Regions from separate parts of the Rothia endophytica genome, predicted to be linked through region 2. Evidence: predicted binding sites of a transcription regulator. Region 2 holds the regulator's gene; the other holds the start of a gene.
What was found. The regulator LexA, encoded in region 2, represses DNA repair genes until DNA is damaged. The targets are predictions, from matches to a motif close to TCGAACANNTGTTCGA.
Positions count from the first base shown of each region.

Region 1 (7,999 bases), on a different contig from region 2:
GTAAGAGGCTATAAGACAGCTGCTGAAGCTCTCCATCAATCGTGAGCTCAACACTCGCGCCGGCAGCGGTATTACCCGTGAACATTTGAGCTATGCGGTCATAGAATTGAGCATCAGAGTTACCCGAGAGCTGCTCGTCCATGGCAGACTCCAGACCGGTAGCCCCGTAGATCGATGAGAAATACCCCGTTAAGCCCGCGTAAATATCAGCCTGTGGATAGGTGCGCTGGAAAGCATACCCATCATTTGACTCCACAGAGACGGCAACTTCAACACCGTCCACCACAATTGAGCCGCGCTGAGAACCGTAGCTCTCATAAAGAGTGCGGGAGTTCCATGCATTAGCTTGCAGATCCTTTGAGTCAAAGAACTGAACATAGGTAAGCGTTCCTAGCAGTAAAACAAAGATGCAAGCCGACGCAATCCAAGCTCTACGGATTGCTGTATTCATCCTCTACCTCCCTGTGGTGTGGTGGAGTCGGTGATACGAGAGATAACTGAGGTTGCTCCGTCTGCTTCGCTGCCGCTGTAGTCAACGCTGTCAGCGCTATCGAAGGCTTCTACCACATGGGGTGCACGCGCTGCGTGGGAGATAGCGAGCAGGATGGCTACGATAATCCAGTTAGAGAGCAAGGACGAGCCACCCGCTGACATGAAGGGGGTGGTGAGACCGGTGAGGGGAATCAGGCGGGTTACACCTCCAATGACCACAAAAAGCTGGATGACCATCAACGCCGAGAAACCCGCAGCAAGGAGCTTACCGAAGGCATCGCGGGTGCCAAGAGCTGCGCGGAACCCTCGCGATATCAGGAGCAGAAAAAGCATGAGAATTGCACCCAGGCCCATGAGACCTAGTTCTTCACCCAGGGCAGTAATAATCATGTCTGAGTTGGAATATGAGACCAGGTCCGGGCGTCCGTTGCCCCAGCCGCGCCCAAAGAGACCTCCCGAAGCTAGCCCGAAGAGGCCCTGCACAATCTGCCCCGAACCACCCAGGGGTTGGTTATAGATTTCCGGCTCAAAGGCATGCGTCCAAGCGTTGATGCGGTAGTGCACATGGGAGATGTAGTTGTAGGCCAGGAGACCTCCCGCCACCACGAAGAGTAAGCCCAGAGCGACCCAGGTCAGACGGCCGGTCGCCAGGTAGAGCATCACTAGGAAGATACCAAAGAAGAGAATGGCGGAGCCCAAATCGCGCTGGAAAACCAGTACCGCTAGGCTGATGAGCCAGGCGACCACCATGGGTGCCATATCCCTGAAGCGGGGTAAGCGTACCGGGCCAATTTTTTTACCCGCCAGAAGAATAAGATCTCGATGCGTTGATAGATAGCCAGCAAAGAATATAGCCAAAGTTATTTTGGCTAGTTCGCCGGGCTGGAAAGTTCTGCCACCCACAGAAATCCAAATTCTTGCACCATTAATCTCAAGACCCAGGAAGGGCATGAGAGGCAAGATCAGCAAGAGTACTGATGCTAGAAGGGAGATGTAGGTGACCTTCAAGAGGATTTTATGATCCCGCAAAAAGAAGAGCACAACGGCTGAGACCACCATCGCCAGGCCCGTCCACATCAGCTGCATGGCACCCGCGTTGGCCGGGGTAGTGAGGTCAATACGATAAATCATTGCCAGCCCCAGACCGTTAAGAGCTACAGCAAGAGGCAGAATAAAAGGATCGGCGTAACGAGCACGCAGGTACATCACCGCATGCAAGATAAGCGCACCCACCCCCTGCACCAGCAGAGCCTGCAACCACATGCGGTTCTCAACTGCACGATCAGGGTCAATGAGGTACATAGAAATGGGGCACAGAGCTATTGCGCACAGCGTTAGAAGTAGCTCGGTAAGCCGGCGGGAGCGCGGTGTATCCACGCGTGAAACTGTCGATGCTTTATTCACCCCTACCTCCTTCAGTGGCGCTGGGCTGAGGCGTTGGGGTTGCGGTTGTCACGGTGCCGGGGGTAACCCGAGCAGGTAATTGTTCCCGCAAATTCTCCACCACTTGTTGCGCCTCTTCTTGGCTACTGACCGTGATGGTGCCGTTAAGGAGGGACTGAGAAAACTCCGGTAGGTCGCTGACCTTCACGTCAGTTTCTTCAACCACACTGTGCAGAGTAAAGGGCCCTAAGTTCTGATTAATCCCGTTAAAGATAGCTACCTGCTCACCTTGAAGACCCACGTAGTACTGGTCCTTGGTCCAAGAGAAGAAGATAGAGGCCGAAGCGGCTACAACAGCCAAGGTTAATGCCGCCACAAAAAGGCGCATAGGCCAGCGGTGGGGCGCCGGGTGCTCCTCCTTGAGAGCGGCCCTAAACTCTTCTGGTAGTTCGGCCGGCTCAAGCCCGGCATCCCCCTGATGAGAGAGGGTAGCGAGATTTTCTGCGGTGCGCGCTGTCACCGCCGGGATCATGCCCGTCCGAGTAGCATTAGCAGCAGCACCCACCAACTCATGGGGTCGCTCGGCAAGCTCCCTGCGCAAGACGGACGCCGGGGTAGGCTCGGACTCCTGGCTATCGGGGTGTTCCATGATCGCGTCCTCGGGCTTATCAACGCCAGCCCGAACGGTCATGGCATTAAAAACGCCATCCGAGAAGGACTCACCACGCCACTTGCCGTGCCGTAGAGCATTGCGTGCCTTTGCGTGCTGGGGGAGGCGGCGGCGCCAGGGGGTGCGGTGAAGGTCATCTGAACCCTCATCCTCAGAAGATGCTTCCCAACCGGCGTCCACGGTTTCATCAGTGCTCTCGGCAGGGCTGCTTTCTGCCTCTTGCTCGACCGTGGGGTGGACACCCACTAGCTGGCCGTCCGTGCCGTACTTACGCACGGGAATAATGGGCTGAGGTGCGGTCACCGCTGTAGAAAGAGATTCCTCTTCAATAACCGAAAGGGCGACTACTGTGACGTTATCGGGTGCCCCCCGCTCCAGCGTCATATCAACCAGGAGGTCGGTCATCTGCCCCAGGTCATCGGTGGAGCGCATCATTGTCTCAATTTCTTCTACCGAGACCACTGCGTCCAGACCATCGGAGCTAAGAATCCACTTTTCGCCCACTTGGGCATCTAAGGTGCGCAACTCAAGCTCGGGGGAGGCATCTACGTCGCCCAGAACTCGCATAATGACGTTCTTGTGCGGGTGCAGAGCTGCATCTTCAGGCGAGATACGCCCCTCCTGAAGGAGGCGCTGTACAAAAGTGTGATCGGTAGTGACCTGTTCAAAAATCCCGCCCCGCAAACGGTAGGCGCGCGAGTCACCAATGTGCGCCATCTCGATATGGTCCCCATCAATGAGAAGGGCGGTGCAGGTGGTCCCCATGCCTGCCAGGCGCGGGTTGAGATCAACCAGCTCATTCATGATGATATTGGCGTTCACAATTTCATCGGCCAGGTAAACTCCAGCGTTGCCGTCGAAACCTGCGTGGTCAAGGGGAGCTAGATCAAGCACGGTGGTGGCCGAGGCGACGTCGCCGCCCACGTGCCCGCCCATGCCATCAGCAACTACCGCAAGGTAGTGGCCTGCGTAGCCTGAATCGTCATTTTTAGAGCGCACCCTACCCACATCGGAGCGGGCGGCAAAGCGGAAAGCGATGCCCATATTTAGGCTTTCAACTGCATGGTAGTGCGGCCTACACGGAAATTCTGCCCTACTTCGATGGGGGTGGCACGCGTCAGGCGCTGTTCACCCACGAAAGTGCCATTGGTAGACCCCAGATCCTCAAGGAACCAGCGGGAGCCTTGCGGGAAAAGGCGGGCATGGTGGCCTGAGGCGTAGTCATCTTCTAAAGACACCTCAATATCTGAGGAGCGACCCATAGTGACGGGCTGATCATCAAGGCGCATGACAACCCCCGCCTGGGACCCGTCAATGATAGTGAGCTGGGTGGCGCGAGGCCGAGGCGCGGGGGCGACGCTCGGGTGCGTTAGGGAGGCAGGTGTCATGGTGTCTGCTGAAGCCTTGGCGGTGCGCACATTGCGGCCTACGCCTAAATCACGACGCGAAGCAGCTAGAACCATGAACACGAAGAGCCACAGCAAAATCAAGAATGCAAAACGCAGAACTGTCACGGTAATTTCTGACGCCATGAGCTACCCCCTGCGAATCATGAGACGAAAAACAATGCGGGCCCGGCCCATCTCAATCACCGATCCGTTGGTGATTTCGGCGCGACCCATTAGGCGCTGTCCGTTGATGTAGGAGCCGTTGGTGGAGCCCAAATCGACCGCCAGGTAGGCGCCGTCCTGCTCCACAATTTCTAGGTGCCGGCGCGATACCCCGGTGTCTTCAACGGTGATATCAGCACTAGAACCTCGGCCTAGAGTAACCGGCAGGGCACGAACCGCTATGCGTTCACCATTAACCTCCAGGACTACCTGCGGCTTGGGAGCTACAGACCCCGGGCGCTGCCGGGGAAGGTCAGCCGCGGGCACCGGCTGAGTGCGAGCCTGCTGGGCAGGGCGCGTAATGCGGTTCGGTAAAGAAGGAGGGGTAGAGGCCGGGTATGAACCTGAGTCAGCGCGCTGATGCCTAGTTGTTTTACTGGGTGGGGCTGCGTCGGGAGCGGGTGTAGCTACCTGCTGCTGCATGCCAGTAACGGTGAAGTCATCGGGCTCCAGCTCATCACCCACGGCAAAAGTAACGCGTACCGCGCCGCGCAGGGAATAACCCTGAGTGCGGGCGTGCCGAATCGCTACGTCGCAGAGCTCCTCAGCGAGAGGGACCCCCCACTGCTGGGCGCGGGAAAAATCCTGGCTGGAGAACTCAACGGTAAAAACGTTAGGTGCAATGGTCCGGCCGGACGCGATCGCATAGGCCTTCTTGTCCATTTCGGTGCGTAGGCGGTTAGCGATATCAACGGGTTCGAAAGCTCCACCTTTGCTGAAGGTGCCGCGGACAGCCTTTTCTAGGCCCTGTTCGATTCTGTCAATGAATCCCATGCTTGCCTCCTTCAACAAACGTATGTGGTGAGCTCCGCCGGGCGGGCGGTTGCGGACTGTGAACCATAGTGGGGCACAGTCTAAAACACCAGTCTAGTAGATAACCGTAAAAACACCCTTGGAAACACTGGGCACTACCCGTCAGTAAGGCTCACTCAGCTAGATTCTGGCACTGCAGGGCAGTGATTGGTGTGACCTATTGCATGTAGACTGGATAGTTTTTGGTTGGACACCCTCACCGGGCCTTGTGTATAGTTATCTTCGTTGCTCATTCGGCAACTCAAAAATGAATAATGCGCAAGTGGCGGAATTGGCAGACGCGCTGGCTTCAGGTGCCAGTGATCGCAAGATCGTGGGGGTTCAAGTCCCCCCTTGCGCACAGAGAAGAAAAACCCGTTTCCTTTTGAAGGAAGCGGGTTTTTTTGTTGCCTGCGGTTTCCTGTGCCCTCTGGAGTTACTTGGCCTGCCCTCGTGTGCTGGTGGTGCCGCGGCACCCTGTGCGGCTCAATAAATAGAATACACATACTAATAAATATAGAATATGTGTACTAGTATGTGGGTATGAAAGCAGTCCTTATATCCAAGATTCGCGCACTGCAGCCGTTGCATCTGCCTCTGCCGCCCACGCTGATACCCGCCGGCTTCCCCTCGCCGGCGCAGGACTACCAGGCCACCAGCATCGACCTCAATGAACTTCTCATTAGGGATAAAACTTCCACCTATATCTTCCGCGTTACTGGCTCGTCCATGGTGGATGCAGGCATAGCGGACGGTGATGAAATTGTGGTGGATCGCTCCATCACCCCTGTGCCCGGGGACGTCGTGGTCGCCAGCCTAGACGGTGAATTCACCGTTAAACGCTTCATCATCGACCGGCAGGGTCAGGGTTGGCTCACCCCCGAAAACCCTCAGTACCCCGCACTGCGCATAGAAGCCCTCTCAGACTTCACGATCTTCGGGGTGGTGACCAGGAGCATCCACCATGTGCGCTGATACCCCAAGAACCCTCATCTTTCACGTGGACATCAACTCCTGCTACACCTCCTGCGAAAAGCTGCTGGACCCCTCCATCGGTAACCGCCCGGTGCTCGTCCTTTCTAATAATGACGGGTGCATTATTTCGCTGGACGCCGCCGCGAAGGATCTGGGCTTCATCATGGGCCAACCCTGGTTCACCGTGCAAGAGAAAGCAAAAGAGCTGGGGGTAGTAGTACGGTCATCGAACTACGAGCTTTATGGGGACATCAGCCACCGAGTCATGCTGCTGCTGGAGAGCTACGCCCAGGAATTTGAGCAGTACAGCATCGACGAAGCCTTTCTCACCATCACCGCCAGCCTGCCCCAAGCACGGGTCCTGGCCCGTCGGATCAAGGAGGATCTGGCGCGCAGAGTTGGCGTGCCGGTTTGTGTGGGGGTGGCGGCGTCCAAGACGTTAGCTAAGCTGGCCAATAGAACAGCCAAGAAAATACCGGCCCTCAGGGGCGTCTGCGTGTGGGACGCCCTCCCGCCCCAGCGGGTGGATGCCTTGTTGAGCACCCTCCCTGCAGGAGAAATATGGGGTGTGGGGAGCAGGGGTGCTCAAAAACTAGCGGGTATGGGAATTCTCAGTGTCAAAGACCTGAAAGAGGCCTCGCTGGGGCTGATTCGCAAGAGGTTTTCGGTGGTGCTCATGCGCACGGTGCTTGAACTGCGCGGGGTAAGAGCGATTGAGCTTGAACCTGAGCGGGTTTTTAAAGATCAGATGATGTATTCCCGCTCTTTTTCTGACCCGGTAACCAGCGAAGACACTATGCGCCAGGTTCTGAGTATCTATGCCCAGCGTGCCTCTGGACGTCTGGCCAAGAGCGGGCAGGTTGCTGGGTTAGTCAGCGCTTTTTGTTCGACCTCCCGTTACGCCGCAGGAGGTTTTGTACGCGCTGACGTGCAGGTGAAACTGCCTGCGCCTACCGCTGACCCTATTATTCTCACTCAGGCCTGCGCCCAACTGCTGGAGCGCGCCACCTTTGGGGCGGTGAGGTACGCCAAGGCAGGGGTGGTGGTCAGTGACCTGACGCCGGCTGGCGCTACTGCTCTGCTAGACCCCTTTGCCCTCAGCCACGAAACCCGTGATATCGCTGGTTTGGTGCACAGCATCAAAGAAAAATGTGGCCCGCGCTCTCTGGGAGTTGGGTACGGGGGGCTGGCCCAATCACCTGCCTGGGAAATGAAACGCGAGATGCTTTCCCGACGCGGCACGACCCACTGGGCAGAACTCCCGGTCGCTGTCATCAAGTAATTCTCGGCGCGGGCGCGCCACCTGCATATAGCTATAGCCCATGCTGGTCTAATAGAACTTAGGTTTTAGGTGAAACTAATAGACCGCCCACGAGGCGGACGCTGATAGGCAAGGAGGGCGGTCTATGCCGACATCCAGGGGGCAGGAGCTGCCTTTAATCGTGCAGAAGGGTGCCGGGGCGTCCTTACCCGCTCAAATCGTGGAGCAAATACGCCCGCTCATCGAGACGGGAGTGCTCAAAGCTGGTGACCTGCTGCCCTCAAGTCGAGATTTAGCCCGCCAACTGGGTGTCTCCCGCGGCACGGTGGTTTTCGCTTATGAGCAGCTCATCGGTGAGGGCTACCTGCAAGCCGGTCACGGGGGCACCAGGGTGGACGCTCACCTGCGGCACCGGCGCCTAAGCCCACACAACTCCGGCCAGAGAAATTCGGTTCTTGACCCTGAATCGGGTAAAAACGCATCTGTTGCGACCGCTGTAACCGCCGGTATGCCAGCTAGCGCACCCGGTCAATCTGCCGTAACCCCCGAAGAGCACCCCGCGCCTCTTCGGCACGGCGTCATTAGCCTCTTGCCTGGCGCTCCTGACACCACCCTTCTTGCGACCACCGAGTGGCGTGCCGCCTGGCGTCGTGCGGCCGCCAACCCCGCTGATGGCTACCCCGCAGCAGGATCCACCCAACTGCGCACCCACATCACTGAGCATCTGCGCCTCACCCGCTCAGTTCTGCGCTCACCTGACGACGTGCTAGTCACTGCTGGTGCCCGCGAAGGCTTCCGCCTCTTACTCACCCTCTT
Region 1 covers NZ_BAABKP010000001.1:26,182-34,180, forward strand. Annotated here, with positions in the region: gene ABD982_RS00125 (peptidoglycan D,D-transpeptidase FtsI family protein) at 1-451, opposite strand, end outside; gene ABD982_RS00130 (FtsW/RodA/SpoVE family cell cycle protein) at 448-1,896, opposite strand; gene ABD982_RS00135 (PP2C family protein-serine/threonine phosphatase) at 1,889-3,589, opposite strand; gene ABD982_RS00140 (FHA domain-containing protein FhaB/FipA) at 3,592-4,077, opposite strand; gene ABD982_RS00145 (FHA domain-containing protein) at 4,081-4,929, opposite strand; tRNA gene ABD982_RS00150 (tRNA-Leu) at 5,225-5,308, shown strand; gene ABD982_RS00155 (LexA family protein) at 5,491-5,922, shown strand; gene ABD982_RS00160 (Y-family DNA polymerase) at 5,912-7,204, shown strand; gene pdxR (MocR-like pyridoxine biosynthesis transcription factor PdxR) at 7,329-7,999, shown strand, end outside.
Region 1: a site for LexA is predicted at 5,465-5,480, ahead of ABD982_RS00155 (LexA family protein). Genes of this name have one in related genera too.

Region 2 (7,999 bases):
TTATCAAGACTTAAAGACCACTTTCAAGGATTAATAGGCAACAAAATGCCAGAGTGTGACCAGCGATTCACACCGGTTGCAACCTATGTGAGATTCTAGTAACCATGAGTAACGAATCTACCTACCGTTTTGAAGACCAGCAGCCCGATGAAACCCAGCTCCCAGAAGGTGTGACCGCTGAGCAACTCGAAGAAGTCAACGCCCAGATGCGGGATATCGCCGAGGTGCCAGCAGTTGAGGTCATCACCACCGCCGCCGTCCACCTGATGAGTGCCGCCGCGGTCAAATGCGGGCTAGGTGCAGAAGAAAACGCAGCTGACCTCAAAGACCTGGACGAAGCTCGCAAACTGATCACCGCCCTTGCAGGTTTCGTCACCGCGGCGGCGCCCGAAATTGGCTCACAGCACGCTGCGCCCCTGCGCGACGGTCTGCGCTCGCTCCAGCTGGCCTTCCGCGAAGCCTCAGCCTTCCCCGACAAGCCAGGTCAGGGCCCAGGCGAAAAGTTCACCGGCCCCGTCTTCTAAAAGGACCTTACTGCCCCGCGTAGAAGAGTAAAGGCGGGCATCCCAGAAATCGACGGCTCCAAGCTGGCGCGCATTGCGTGCGAGCCTGCGAGAGAGTCAGTCGACGGAAGGGTACCCGCTTTTGCTCTGCATAGCTAGTGCTGATGGCGCCCTATCAGCCCTCGCTATGAGGCAGACGCTAGGGAGATCTGCACGGAATCAACCAGCTCCGAGATGACCGGGTTAATGGCCAGCCCCTGCTGAAAGGTCTGCACCGTGTGGTTAAGCTGATCTTGTGTAAGACCGAGTGCTAAACGCAGTGTAATTTTTAGTTCAGGCCCGTGACCACCGCCTGCCAGCACAATGCCGTCTGCTGTACGGCTATAGACTCCCTGCCCCGGGGCAGCCTCGACAGCAGTCACTGCTGAGATGGGGGCGGCAATGTCTTGGAGTGCCTGGGCTACCTGCGAGTTGCGGTAGGAGGGCACCCATTCTTGACCTTTAGCAATGGCCCAGAAGGCCGGGCGGCGCAGTACAAAGGTCAGGTTTTGACCGGGATTGATAACGATGAGCTGGTTATCATCTTCCACCGCTGAGAGAGCGGTTTTACGCATGTCAGCGGCCACCGGGCGAGCCAAATCGTGCCAGCCAGTCAAAGCATCGACCGCCGTGAAGATTGGCAAGGCCTTACGACCGTCCGGTGCCTGAATGCTGACCAGAGCCATATCTGATTCTTTATCCGAGACTAACCCAGCTTCGGTAATTTCTGCCTGGGAAAGCTGGGCAACGACCGGGGCGAAAATACGCACATTGCGCAAGGCATCGACCACAGCAGCTTCATCAATCTCACCAGCAACAAAAGCGTCAAACACCTCTTGCAGAGCCGGGTCAGTCGTGCCCTGATCGCCCGGGTACTGGTGAGTGTGGCTGGTACCCTCAGCAAGGTTTCGCCCTTCCCAAGGCTGCCCGCCGGTATCAGTTTTCTGCCCGGCACTGGCCAATTGCGCGGCGATGTGGGTAGGCAGATTCCGCTGGTCTCCACCTCCCCCACCGTGCCCGTGGGTGTGAGCACGGTGCACTCGGTCCGAGAAGTCGGCCATTAGGGACGGCCTGCTACATCAAGTGCCTGCTGCAGGGTGAACTTACCTGCGTAGAGGGCTTTACCTGTAATGGCACCTTCAACGCCGTGGGAAACCATAGTGCGCAGAGCGGCAATGTCATCGAGGGTAGCGATACCCCCGGAGGCAACTACCGGTTTGTCGGTGCGCTCAGCAACCTTGCGTAGTAGCTCCAGGTTAGGGCCCTGCAGGGTGCCGTCCTTGGTGACGTCGGTGACCACGTAGCGGGCACAGCCGTCCTCGTTCAGGCGGTCCAGTACCTCCCAGAGGTTGCCGCCCTCTTGAGTCCAGCCGCGAGCAGCAAGAATATCCCCGCGGACGTCCAGCCCAACAGCGATGACATCCCCGTGTTCAGCGATAACTTTACGGGTCCATTCGGGGTTTTCCAGTGCGGCGGTGCCCAAGTTGATGCGGGCAGGGTTGAGGGAAAGCGCGCGTTCCAAAGAAGCATCGTCGCGGATACCACCAGACATCTCAATCTTGATGGTCAGTTCCTGAGCTACTTCAGTCAGAATATCAATGTTATCGCCGCGACCAAACGCGGCATCCAGGTCAACGAGGTGCAACCATTCAGCGCCGGCATTCTGCCATTCAAGAGCCGCTTCAAGCGGGCTACCATAGCTGGTTTCAGAGCCAGCCTCACCCTGGACCAGACGCACAGCCTGACCGTCAGCAACATCTACTGCGGGCAATAGTTCAAGTCGTTCAGTCATAGTTTCTCCTAAAAATGAGGTTTTTTACCCGTAGTTGAGCACAATGTAGAGGCCATAGCCAGCGAAGCCGAGCCCCACCAGCAGCAAAATAAGCTGGGCTATCCAAGTAATTTTCTGTCGATAAAAAGAATAAGCGCCGCCTACGAACATCATGCCAATGGTCATCAGCAGCAGGCCTGAGGTAGAAGCGGACATTTAGTCCTCCTGCACTGAGATACGGCCGGTCACGGGCAATGTGTTCAGCCAATTGCGCAAGAGCTTTAGGCCAGCTTCCCCTGATTTTTCGGGGTGGAATTGGGTAGCCGATAAAGGTCCATTTTCAACGGCGGCGATGAAGTCAGTGCCGTGATGGGACCATGTGACCTGAGGGGGCACCATAGATTCGATGTTCTGATCAAAGTCCCAGCTCTGCACGCCGTAGGAGTGCACGAAATAGAAGCGCTCCTCTTCAATCCCCGCAAAGAGGCGGGAGCCAGCCGGCGGGCGCACCGTATTCCAGCCCATGTGAGGTACCACATCAGCTTGTAGCTTTTCGACGGTTCCAGGCCACTCACCCAAACCTTCGGTGTCAATGCCGTGTTCAACGCCGTGCTCAAACATCACCTGAAGGCCAACGCAGATCCCCAGAACGGGGCGCCCACCGGCCACGCGACGTCCGATCATACGGATAGCATCTGCTTGCTTCAGACCGTCCATCACCGCCTGGAAGGCACCTACCCCGGGCACTACCAGACCATCAGCACCCAGCACATCAGCCTCGCGACGTGACAGGAGCACTTCTGCTCCGGCTTCTTCAAGGGCACGAACCGCTGAACGGACGTTTCCCGCGCCGTAATCCAGAACGACAACTAAAGGTTTCTGCTGGGGCTCTGCCATTTAGAGTGCTCCCTTAGTGGAAGGAATACCTGCGTGACGGGGATCTGGTTCTACTGCCTGACGCAGGGCCCGTGCCAGTGCCTTGAACTCAGCTTCAGCAATATGGTGGGGATCGCGGCCACCCAACAAGGTAATGTGAAGGCAAATACCGGCATGGTAAGCAAAAGCTTCAAATACATGGCGCACCATCGAACCAGTAAAGTGCCCGCCGATAAGGTGGAACTCGAAGCCGGCAGGTTCACCGGTGTGCACCAGATAGGGGCGCCCTGAAATATCAACGACTGCCGACGCCAGCGCTTCATCTAGGGGCACCGTTGCGGTACCAAAGCGGCGAATACCGGCCTTATCACCCAGGGCCTGACGTAGAACCTCGCCCAGCACGATCCCGGTGTCTTCAACGGTATGGTGCACATCAATGTGGGTATCCCCCGAGCACTTGATGGTCATATCAATGAGTGAGTGCTTAGAAAGTGCGGTCAGCATGTGGTCATAGAAGGGTACGCCGGTGTCGATGTCTGACACTCCGGTACCGTCCAGATTGATCTCGACGCTGACCGATGATTCACTGGTCTTGCGCTCCATCTTTGCAATGCGGGGGCCTAGCCCAGTTGATGTTTGGTGGGGTACTGCCATGTCTACCTCAATGTATGGTGTGGTCAAGAAAAATTATCGCTCGAATGTCTCGATGTATGCCGTCATATGCTCTAAGAATGCACTGGTTTCTGCCTCTGTTCCGGCGGTGACGCGCAGGTAGCCGGGTATACCGTTATCACGTACCAGAACGCCGGCATCCAGCAAGTATTGCCAAGCCGCTTTCTCATCCTTCAACCCACCAAAAAAGACAAAGTTTGAGTCTGATACGGCGGGCTTTAGCCCTAAGCCGGCCAGGTGATCTACGATGCGGTCGCGCTGTGCTCGAATATCATCAACATTAGCCAGGAGTTGCTGGCGGTGGCGAAGCGCAGCTACAGCCGTCGCCTGGGTGACCGCCGAAAGATGGTAGGGCAGACGGACGAGGCGGACAGCGTCACAGACTGCGGGAGCTGCGGCGAAATACCCAAGACGAGCACCTGCAAGGGCAAAGGCTTTGCTCATAGTTCGGGTAACAATCAGGTTGGGGCGCCCAGAGAGTAGGGTCAAAGCATTGCGGGAGCGGTCTTGGGCGAATTCAGCGTAGGCCTCATCGACCACTACAATGCCGTTATAAGCGGCCACCGCCTCATAGACAGCCTCGATCACGCCAAGCTCAAGACCGGTGCCGGTGGGGTTATTAGGTGAGCAGAGGATGACGATGTTGGGTCGATGCTCCTGAATCTGAGCAAGAGCCAACTCGGTGGACAGGGAGTAGTCCTCAGCCCTGTAGCCGGCAATAAAAGTAGTGTTGGTGCCGTCCGCGAGGAGGGGGTACATAGAGTAGGTGGGCACAAAGCTCATGACGCTTCGCCCGGGGCCGCCAAAGACCTGCATGATTTGCTGCAGAATTTCGTTGGAGCCATTTGCTGCCCAAAGATTCTCTGCGGTCAGACCGTGACCAAGGTAGCTTGCTAATTCCTGGCGCAACGATGAGAATTCGCGATCGGGGTAGCGGTTGAGCGTGAGGGCTGCAGCAGCTACATCGCGACTAATCGCATCTACAACCTCACCGGGCATGGGATGGGTGTTCTCATTGACGTTGAGAGTCACGGGCACATCAATCATGGGCGCACCGTAGGGTGAACGGCCCCGCAGATCATCGCGCAGAGGGAGGGCAGAGAGAGAGTCCATAGAATTAGTCACCCCACCAGTCTAGCCGCGCTAGCTCATATCGAACATTTTATTTCGAAGTGTAGACCGGTACCTCAAGCACCTGGCCAGGCTCGACCCGGGCAGTGCTCAAATCATTGATTTGCATAATGTGGTTAATAACGTCTCGATTGTCCTGGCCCGGGGCAACTTTTGCGGCAATGGACCAGAGTGAGTCACCGTGCATAACCGTCATAGTAGAACTAACCTGAGTTGCCATTTCACCGGTTGAGCTCTTCGCTTCGCCCGGGTTGATGAAAGTCAAGGCTCCCAGCACGATGAGGACAGCAAGAGTCAGCGCAGGGATGCCGCGGAACACCAAGCGACCCTTACGTGTTAAACGCACGGCTCCTCCTAGCAAACCACGCTTCTTCTGTTGGTTTACCCCCTGAGAAGTCTGTGCTGCAGAAACTGGGGCGAGGAGCTGCCCCTGCTGGGTCGGTCGTGTTACCGCAGTTTGAGCACCCTGGTGGCGTCTGAAAGTTCCAGGCTCAACGGTACGAATTCGATACTGGGGGGTGGTGAAAGTCGAGTTAGCTTTTGCTCGTGAACGCTGGGCGTCAGCCTGTGCCTGCAATGAGTTGAGGGGCTTCTTGGAAGAAGCAGGAGCCATAAAATCCGGTAGGGCGATAGCGCTCATTTGTCCTTCTCCTAACGACTGCTCAAACATTCAACCCATGGTCGAATGAATGTTCTAAAAAATCTAGTACTTATGTTCTATCAGAAAACTCGAACATAGTCGAGAAAAATTAGAACAAGTGTTTGAATAAACTGTTTTGGTGGCATAGTCTTAGAAGACCACCTGGATCATTAGACAATAGGTGGCTGACATTTTAGGACCAACAGAGACGAGCACACCGTGAGCGAACGCACCCAGCACACTCCGGCCAGCCCTAGAAATAAGGGATCTCGCCCGCTTACTGCCCGCCAGAAAAATATTCTGGAGGCCATTTCAGAGGCCATCGACGAGCACGGTTACCCGCCATCCATGCGAGAAATTGGCGACCTGGTGGGCTTGGCGTCTCTTTCTTCGGTGACTCATCAGCTGAGCCGTCTTGAAGAGATGGGCTACATTCGCCGTGACCCCAAACGTCCGCGCGCTATCGAGATTCTCGGTGAGGGTGAGCAGGCTGAACCCGCTACAGAGACGTCTGTGCTTCGGCTACCCCTCCTACCGACCTTCGAACAGAGCAGCGAAGACTTAGCAACGGTACCTCTAGTTGGCCGTATCGCAGCTGGCTCACCGATCGCCGCCGAACAATCAATCGAAGATGTCATGACCCTGCCCCGCCAGCTAGTGGGAAACGGCGATCTCTTCATGCTGAGGGTCAAGGGCGACTCCATGGTTGACGCCGCTATCTGTGACGGTGACTGGGTCGTAGTCCGCACCCAAAATACCGCTCAAAATGGTGACATCGTTGCAGCCCTCTTAGAGGACGAGGCCACGGTCAAAACCTTCCGCCAGCGTGACGGCCACACCTGGCTTCTGCCCCAGAACACCCAGTATGAACCAATCCTGGGTGACCGAGCCACCATCATGGGTAAGGTCGTCTCGGTTCTGCGTAGCCTCTAACGCGCTAAGTACCATCTCACACAAGAAGGGCTAGGTCATGCTGACCTAGCCCTTCTTATATACCCATACCCTTAGGGGGTCTCAACAATCTGCGCCAGACGCTCTAAGGCGCCCAGCACCACGTTCTTATTCTGGGTAGCCCAAAAAGGCGGCAGCGTTTTCACCAGATAACTACCGTACCGCTGGGTAGCAATTCTCGAATCTAGAACCGCAACAACACCGCGGTCGTTCACTGAGCGCACCAGACGTCCAGCACCCTGAGCCATACGAACAGCCGCGTGAGTGGCTGATACCGCCATAAAACCGTTACCACCGTTCTTGGCGACAGCACGCGAACGTGCCTGTGAAAGCGGGTCATCCGGCCGAGGGAAGGGGATACGATCCATAATGACCAGGCGGCAGGAATCCCCCGGGGCGTCCACTCCCTGCCACAGGCTCATGGTGCCAAAGAGGCAGGAATTTGTATCTTCCACGAATTCCTTAACCAGTGCTCGCAGGGATGATTCTCCCTGTAAGAGGATGTTGAGGTCAGTTCGCTCACGCACATATTCGGCGGCAAGTTCCGCACCTCGTTTGGAAGAAAAGAGGCCCAGTGCACCGCCGCCGGAGGCAGCCACCAGCTCAACGATGCGGTCCAGCTGTTCTATTGATACCCCACGTCCGGGCTTGGGTAGGTCTGATGCTAGGTAGAGAACCCCCTGTTTGGGGTAGTTGAAAGGCGAACCCACATCGATAGCATCCCAGCGCGGCGCGCCTGAACCCATGAGACCCAGGGCGCCAGCTGTTGCTTCAAAGGACTCCCCCAGTGCCAGCGTTGCCGAGGTGAGCACCACGGTGCGGCCGTCAAAGAGACCTTCGCGCAGGTAACCCGCAACAGAAATAGGGGCGATGTTGAGGGTTGCAGGATCATCATCGGAGGCTGCCACGTAACCACGACCCGGCTCCCACGAGCCCTGGCGGGACACCCAAATTACCTGGTGTTGAGGGTCTGCCTGCAGCATTTTCTCGGCGGTGTCGTGTACCTCGGTGAGGCTAGCCCGCGTCATCTGCCGGCCAGCATCCGCATCCTTTTCACCCGACTTAGTATCAGTAAGGGCAGAACGAGCGGCATCGCGCACCTGCTCCATGGCCGCAGCGACGCGGTCAGGCAACCCCCTGGCCATCAGTTCAGCAGGCACACCGTTGAGAGCATCATCCAGTTTCAAAGCCGCTTGTTCTAAGGCTTTGTGGTCGGCTGTGGTGTGTTTGCGGACGCTGCGAGCAACCTTGCTGATCATGAGAGGTGAAAGCCCGCCAGTCACCGCACCGGTCACTCGGTCCGCGAGTTCGTGAGCCTCGTCGATAATAACGACCTCGTGTTCAGGCAGAACGTTGACGCCCTCAAAGGCGTTGATCGCCAAGAGCGCGTGGTTAGTGATGACGATATCTGCATCG
Region 2 covers NZ_BAABKP010000002.1:34,160-42,158, forward strand. Annotated here, with positions in the region: gene ABD982_RS06645 (DUF1844 domain-containing protein) at 105-524, shown strand; gene ABD982_RS06650 (SseB family protein) at 689-1,603, opposite strand; gene priA (bifunctional 1-(5-phosphoribosyl)-5-((5-phosphoribosylamino)methylideneamino)imidazole-4-carboxamide isomerase/phosphoribosylanthranilate isomerase PriA) at 1,603-2,334, opposite strand; gene ABD982_RS06660 (hypothetical protein) at 2,359-2,529, opposite strand; gene hisH (imidazole glycerol phosphate synthase subunit HisH) at 2,530-3,210, opposite strand; gene hisB (imidazoleglycerol-phosphate dehydratase HisB) at 3,211-3,843, opposite strand; gene ABD982_RS06675 (histidinol-phosphate transaminase) at 3,877-4,986, opposite strand; gene ABD982_RS06680 (LysM peptidoglycan-binding domain-containing protein) at 5,024-5,632, opposite strand; gene lexA (transcriptional repressor LexA) at 5,852-6,565, shown strand; gene ABD982_RS06690 (ATP-dependent DNA helicase) at 6,637-7,999, opposite strand, start outside.